3 regions of the Achromobacter sp. 01N37 genome follow, and region 3 is predicted to be linked to each of the others. Evidence: predicted binding sites of a transcription regulator. Region 3 holds the regulator's gene; each other region holds the start of a gene.
What was found. Region 3 encodes HrcA, which represses chaperone genes, less so after heat shock. Its sites were predicted from a motif close to TTAGCACTCNNNNNNNNNGAGTGCTAA; they were not measured.
Positions count from the first base shown of each region.

Region 1: the regulator HrcA is predicted to act here: its motif matches at 1,370-1,396, upstream of groES (co-chaperone GroES).
Region 2: the regulator HrcA is predicted to act here: its motif matches at 1,032-1,058, upstream of rpoH (RNA polymerase sigma factor RpoH).

Region 1 is NZ_JBFTRX010000007.1:6,097-8,368, forward strand. Features, by position in the region: gene groL (chaperonin GroEL) at 1-990, opposite strand, end outside; gene groES (co-chaperone GroES) at 1,028-1,315, opposite strand; gene AC1DSJ_RS17060 (sce7725 family protein) at 2,111-2,272, opposite strand, start outside.
Region 2 is NZ_JBFTRX010000004.1:146,479-148,750, forward strand. Features, by position in the region: gene fghA (S-formylglutathione hydrolase) at 1-188, shown strand, start outside; gene AC1DSJ_RS09690 (hypothetical protein) at 287-976, shown strand; gene rpoH (RNA polymerase sigma factor RpoH) at 1,105-1,989, shown strand.
Region 3 is NZ_JBFTRX010000005.1:734,321-736,592, forward strand. Features, by position in the region: gene hemH (ferrochelatase) at 1-698, opposite strand, end outside; gene hrcA (heat-inducible transcriptional repressor HrcA) at 744-1,748, opposite strand; gene AC1DSJ_RS14860 (NAD kinase) at 1,890-2,272, shown strand, end outside.

The sequences.
Region 1 (2,272 bases), on a different contig from region 3:
CGTGTTTTCCTTGCCCACTTCGATGCGCTTGGCTTGGCCCAGTTCAGCCAGGCCGGCCTTTTCCAGCGACATGCCGGTTTCTTCGGAGATCACGGTGCCGCCCGTCAGGATGGCGATGTCTTCCAGCATGGCCTTGCGGCGGTCGCCGAAGCCCGGAGCCTTGACGGCGGTGGTCTTCAGGATGCCACGGATGTTGTTCACAACCAGGGTGGCCAGCGCTTCGCCTTCGACGTCTTCTGCAATGATCAGCAGCGGACGGCTCGACTTGGCAACTTGCTCCAGCACGGGCAGCAGGTCACGGATGTTGCTGATCTTCTTGTCGAAAATCAGGACAAACGGATCTTCCAGCACGGCAACTTGCTTTTCCGGGCTGTTGATGAAGTAGGGCGACAGGTAGCCGCGGTCGAATTGCATACCTTCGACGACGTCCAGCTCGTTTTCCAGCGACTTGCCGTCTTCGACGGTGATGACGCCTTCCTTGCCAACCTTGTCCATCGCGTCAGCGATGATCTGGCCGATGGAGGCATCGCTGTTGGCCGAGATCGAGCCGACTTGAGCGATTTCCTTGCTGGTCGTGACCGGCTTGGATTGCTTCTTCAGTTCGGCGACGGCGGCGGCGACAGCCTTGTCGATACCGCGCTTCAGGTCGATCGGGTTGAAACCGGCGGCAACGTACTTCAGGCCTTCCATGACGATGGCTTGAGCCAGCACGGTGGCGGTCGTGGTGCCGTCACCGGCGTTGTCGGAGGTCTTGGAAGCAACGTCCTTGACCAGTTGTGCGCCGATGTTCTCGAACTTGTCCTTCAGTTCGATTTCCTTGGCGACGGACACGCCGTCCTTGGTCACGGTCGGGGCGCCGAACGAGCGCTCCAGCACGACGTTGCGACCCTTGGGGCCCAGGGTGGTCTTAACAGCGTTGGCGAGAACATTCACGCCGCGGACGATGCGCACGCGGGCGTCGTCACCGAACAATACTTGCTTGGCAGCCATTTCTTAGCTTCCTTCGAAAATTCGTTTGAGGCGGGGTTTACAGAACCACGGCGAGGATTTCGTCCTCGCGGATGACGAGCAGTTCTTCGCCATCAACCTTCACGGACTGGCCGGCGTACTTGCCGAACAGAACCTTGTCGCCAGCCTTCAGGTCGACCGGCAGAATCTTGCCTTCTTCGGTCTTCTTGCCGGGGCCGACGGCCACGACTTCGCCTTGATCAGGCTTTTCTGCGGCGCTGTCGGGGATGACGATACCCGAGGCAGTCTTGCGCTCGTTTTCGAGGCGTTTGACGATCACGCGATCGCCCAGGGGACGCAAGGCCATGAGGAACTCCTGTTTGCTTAAAAAGTGAATGATCAGTTAGCCCCGGGAGGGCTGTTAGCACTCACCGGTGTCGAGTGCTAATTATAGGGATGATGTTCCGGGGTTCAAGGGGGGGAGGCTGCGCTGTTACATTTTTAGGTGGGTCAGGCGATAACGGCGTATCGGGGACGCACCCCCTGTCGAAATTCATCTAGCTTGGGACTTACGTCATGCAGTTTGGGAATCGATAATTTTCGATATACAAGCTCTGGCGCGGCCTCCAGCCCGTTTTCACCCCTGGAGGTCCGATTTCCTGTGTCACAGTAGGGCGATCCGCCGTTCTCCCCGGTATGGTGCCTTTGCCTGCGGCTAGCACTGCGACGTGTCAAACGACGCCCGCCAGGACCTGCTTTGGCCGTGTACGCCAAATACGGCTGCCAAACCACGGTCGCTCTCTACCTGGTCTGCTATTGGACGACGGGCCGCTTCCGACCCATTACGGCCATTGGTCTAGATAGTTTGATCGGCTGCAATGCAGCGATAGTGGACCTAGCCTGCGGAACAGTTCGGGACAGCCATCTGAGCCGGCTTGAGTTAGTTGCTAGCCGCCGAACACGTTCCGATGCCTGTACGCCTACGGCGGGGTAAACCAGTCGCGGCTAGGCAAACCAAGTGCAACACGTTCTCCAACTGAGGTGGGGAGTGGCGACACTGCTCACACCTCATCCGGCAAGAAAGGGTTGCAAACATGGGACATCTTTGCAGCGGCCAAGCTATATCGTCTGGACTACTGGCCCCAGAAGGCTCGTGCCGACTTTAGAGAGTGCCGTCAAGTAGGTCCAGCATCAGGCAGATGTGATGTTCTAGCTGCAGAACCTTGTTGGTACCGAGCCCGGGGAAATGGCTCGCTGCGACGTGATTGGCGTACCCGTCTAGCGCGAAATTTGTGCCGAATTCCTTGGGGCGGGTCTTCGCAGC
Region 2 (2,272 bases), on a different contig from region 3:
GCGAATCAGACCAATTCCTGGCTGAACAGTTGTATCCCGAGGTATTCGAAGCCGCCTGCGCCGCCGCCGATCAGCCCTTGTCGCTGCGCCGCCAGCCCGGCTACGACCATGGCTACTACTTCATCTCGACCTTCATCGAGGATCACATCCGGTTTCACGTCGAACGGCTTGGAAAGCCGGCGGGCTGAAGACGCCCTTCTATACTGGGGAGCCTGCCGCGGCAGGCTCGCGGCGCCCTGGGCGCGACGGGCTGGAACCCGCGGCGTTCTGAATAGGAACGCCTGATTTGATCAACGGTATCGCTCCCTTTGTCTGGATTCTTCTGGGCGCCGTCGTCGTATTCCTGCCGGGCATCGTCATGTTGCTGGGCCGCGGCGGCCCGCGCGACGAGCGTGGCCGCAAGATGTTCCAGTTCCGGCCGGTGCGCCGCCTGTTCGGCTTGATGCTGGTGTTGCTGGGCTGCGTGTCCGGTTTGCTGGCGTTGTCACTGGTGCAGTTTTTCCGCCTGACCACGGATGAATCCGTGGCCCGCGTTGAAATCGCCCAGCAAACGGACGGCCAGTTCCAGCTTACGACCACCGCACCCGGCATCGGCCCTAAACAATATGTGCTGTACGGCGACCAATGGCAGATTGATGCGCGCGTCGTGCGCTGGAAGCTCCCCGCGCTGATGGCGGGCGTGCCGCCGTTGTATCGCCTGGAACGTTTGTCCGGCCGCTATAGCGATACGGCGCGTGAAGCCTCGGCCACGCGCTCGGTCCATGCCTTGGATGACTGGCCCGCGCCCGACCTTGGATCGCTGAAGAAGAGTTTTCCGAATTGGCTCCCCTTTGTCGATGTCCAATTTGGCAGCGGCGCCTACATGCCCATGTTTGATGGCGCGAAGTATCAGGTCTTTATGGACCCCCGCGGCGCCTTGTTCATCCGTCCGGACGGCGACGCTACGGCAGAGGGGTTAAAGCGTCTGGGCTGGTAGAAATATATGGGGACGCGTCACGGAATTGAAACTTTGACGCACCGCAATAGTCCTATTAGCACTCCCTTTACTAGAGTGCTAACATCGAATCCATGTCGTTATCCCCTTGCTTTCCGGAGACCCCCGCTATGAAACAACCCAGTACCTCGTTGGCCGCTTCCGGCAACGCTCTGGCGTTGGCCATTGCCAATCCGGGCGCACTTGGCACGATCGACGCGTATATCTCTTCGGTCAACCGCCTGCCGGTGTTGTCCGCCGAACGCGAAACCGAGCTGGGCCGCCGCCTGCGTGACCAGGAAGACCTGGGCGCGGCGCGCGAACTGATTCTGTCCCACCTGCGTCTGGTGGTGTCCGTTGCCCGCCAGTACCTGGGCTACGGGTTGCCCCACGCTGACCTGATCCAAGAAGGCAACGTCGGCCTGATGAAGGCCGTGAAGCGTTTCGACCCGGAGCGCGGTGTGCGCCTGGTGTCGTTCGCCGTGCACTGGATCAAGGCTGAAATCCACGAATACATCATCCGCAACTGGCGCTTGGTCAAGGTGGCCACCACCAAGGCCCAGCGCAAGCTGTTCTTCAATCTGCGCAGCATGCGCCCCGACGGCCAGACGCTGGACCCTGAACAGGTCGATCACATCGCGCGCGAACTGAACGTGCGCCGCGAAGACGTCAGCGAAATGGAAGTGCGCCTGTCCGGCCGCGATATGTCGCTGGAAAATCAGGACGACGATGACGACAGCTACGCGCCCATCGCCTATCTGTCCGACGACGGCCGCCAGGAACCGACCCGCGTGCTGGAACGCGCCGCGCGCGATCAGTTGCAAAGCACCGGCCTGACCGGCGCGCTGGATGCGCTGGACGCCCGCTCGCGCCGCATCGTTGAAGCGCGCTGGCTGCAAGACGACGGCGGCGCTACGCTGCACGAATTGGCGCAAGAGTTTGGCGTGTCCGCTGAACGCATTCGCCAGATCGAAGCGGCTGCACTGAAAAAGATGCGCGGCAATCTGGCGGCGTAATCCGCCGGGGATGAACCTGCACGATGTTCGCAAGAAGGGCCGCTCGCAAGCGGCCCTTTTCTTTGCACGCGATCGTCACGGTCACTATGCACCTACATGGCAAGCGCTATGCATCGCTCAGGCGTCTTGGCGTATCAACGGCGCGTCACTAGGCATCGCGCAGCAGCGCCCACACCGCAACAATAAATTGATACAAATTCAGGCTCAAATTTCTGCGGATTGCAGAAACTTAATGGGGATCGGCCCGCCTAACTTCATGTAGACCGCGAACTTCGGTTAGCAG
Region 3 (2,272 bases):
TAGCGCGGCAGGCCGTGAAAGCTCATTACCAACTTCTGCGGTTTGCCACGTTCGCGCCAAAAGGACTCGATGCTGGCCGCCAATGGGTCCAGCCAGGCCGGGTCTTCATGGAAACGCTTGGTGAAGCGCAGTTCTGGCTGATCGCGCAGCCGCCCCGCATGGCGGGTGACCGCATCCACGACGGTGGCCGTGGTGCTCGCGGCGTATTGCGGATACAGCGGCACGGTCAGGATGCGTTCGCAGCCAGCGGCGCGCAATCGTGTCATCGCATCGGGGATCGACGGATTGCCATAGCGCATCCCCAATTCCACGACGGCATTGATGCCAGACTGTTGCAAGGCCGCGCGCACGCCTTCCGCCTGGCGCTGGCTGTAGACCATCAGCGGCGAACCCTCTTTGAGCCACACGCCGGCGTAGCGCGGCGCGAGCTTCTTCGGGCGCAGCGTCAGCACCAGACCGTGCAGGATGGGTTTCCACAAATAACGGGGAATTTCGATGACGCGCGGGTCGGACAGGAATTCGCCCAGGTACTTCTTGATGTCCTTCTTGCTGGGGGTGTCCGGCGTGCCCAGGTTCACCAGCAGCACACCAATCTTGTCCAGGCCACGGGGCGGCGGATCTTCGTTGAAGGGGTCGTCCTGCTCGGTTTCCGGCAGATAGCGTTCAGGCCATAGATACTTGAACAGGCGAAGAAACACAAAAACTCCCCTTCCTCCGCAAGGAGGATGTAGCTTTGAATGGAACTACTGGTTGTGGCTGAGGGCGTTGGACAACAAGCGCGCCGTGATGTCCACGATGGGAATGACGCGCTCGTAAGCCATGCGGGTGGGGCCGATCACGCCCAGCGTGCCCACCACCTTGCCGTCCACGCCGTAAGGCGCGGTGATGACCGACACTTCTTCCATCGGCACCAGTTGCGAGTCGCCGCCGATGTAGATCTGCACGCCCTGCGCGCGGCTGGACACGTCCAGCAGTTGCAGCAGGTCGGTCTTCTTTTCGAACAGCGAAAACATTTTGCGCAGGCGGTCCATGTCGGACGCGATGTCCGTCACGTCAAGCAGCTTGCGTTCGCCGGAAATGATCATGGCGTCGCCATCTTCCGCCGCTTCCGCGCTGGCTTCCACCGCCGCCTGCATCAGGCGTGAGATGTCTTCGCGCAGTTGGGCGAGCTCGGTCGACAGCGTTTGCCGCACCGCATTGAAGGACTTGCCGGCGAAATGCATGTTGAAGAAATTGCCGGCTTCCAGCAATTCAGCTTCGACGTAATCGCGCTGCACAAAGAGGATGCGGTTCTGGACGTCGCCATCGGGCGTGACGATGATCAGCAGCACCCGCTTGTCGGACAGGCGGATGAATTCAATCTGGCGGAACACCTGGGCGCGCTTGGGCGTCAGCACCACGCCTGCGAATTGCGTCAGGTTCGACAGCAAGGCTGCGGCCGCGTTGACGGCGCGCGTGGGTTCGGCGGCCGACAGCATTTCGCCCATGTTGTGGGGTTGCAGCTGATAGGACTGCACCGCAAGCAGGGAATCGACGAACATGCGATAGCCCCGCGGCGTGGGAACCCGGCCGGCGGAGGTGTGCGGACTGTGGATCAGCCCCAGCTCTTCAAGATCCGCCATGACATTGCGGATGGTGGCTGGGGACAAATCGAAGACTTTCGATAGCGTCCGCGAGCCGACGGGCTGCCCATCGGCGATGTAGCGTTCTATCAACGCTTTCAGTAGTGCGCGTGCGCGGTCATCCATAGCAGGTATTTTAGGGAATCTTTTCCAATTAAGGCGATTTTTGTCCCGCAAGCAGATATGCGGCCCCATATAATCGGCTAAACCGCCCATTCCGGGCACGTTTTGGCTTTCGGATTCCGCCTTTTTGATACGCACGCAGCCATGCACTTTCCTACCGTCGCCCTGATCGGCAGATACCAGGACACCGGCCTGGACACACCGCTGAGAGCACTTGCGCACGCGCTGACGCAAGCGGGCAGGCACGTGCTTATCGATGCGGACACCGCGCGCAACACCGGCCTGACCGAATACCCCGTTGCTACCCTCGAAGAGATTGGTCAGAATGCCTCGCTGGCCGTCGTGATGGGCGGCGATGGCACCGTGCTGGGTGCGGGCCGGCATCTGGCCCCCTATGGCGTGCCGCTGGTCGGCATCAACCACGGCCGATTGGGCTTCATCACCGACATTCCGCTGCAAGACGCGCACGGCGCGCTGGCGCGTGTACTGGAAGGCAGCTTCCAGATCGAAGAACGCATGCTGCTGGA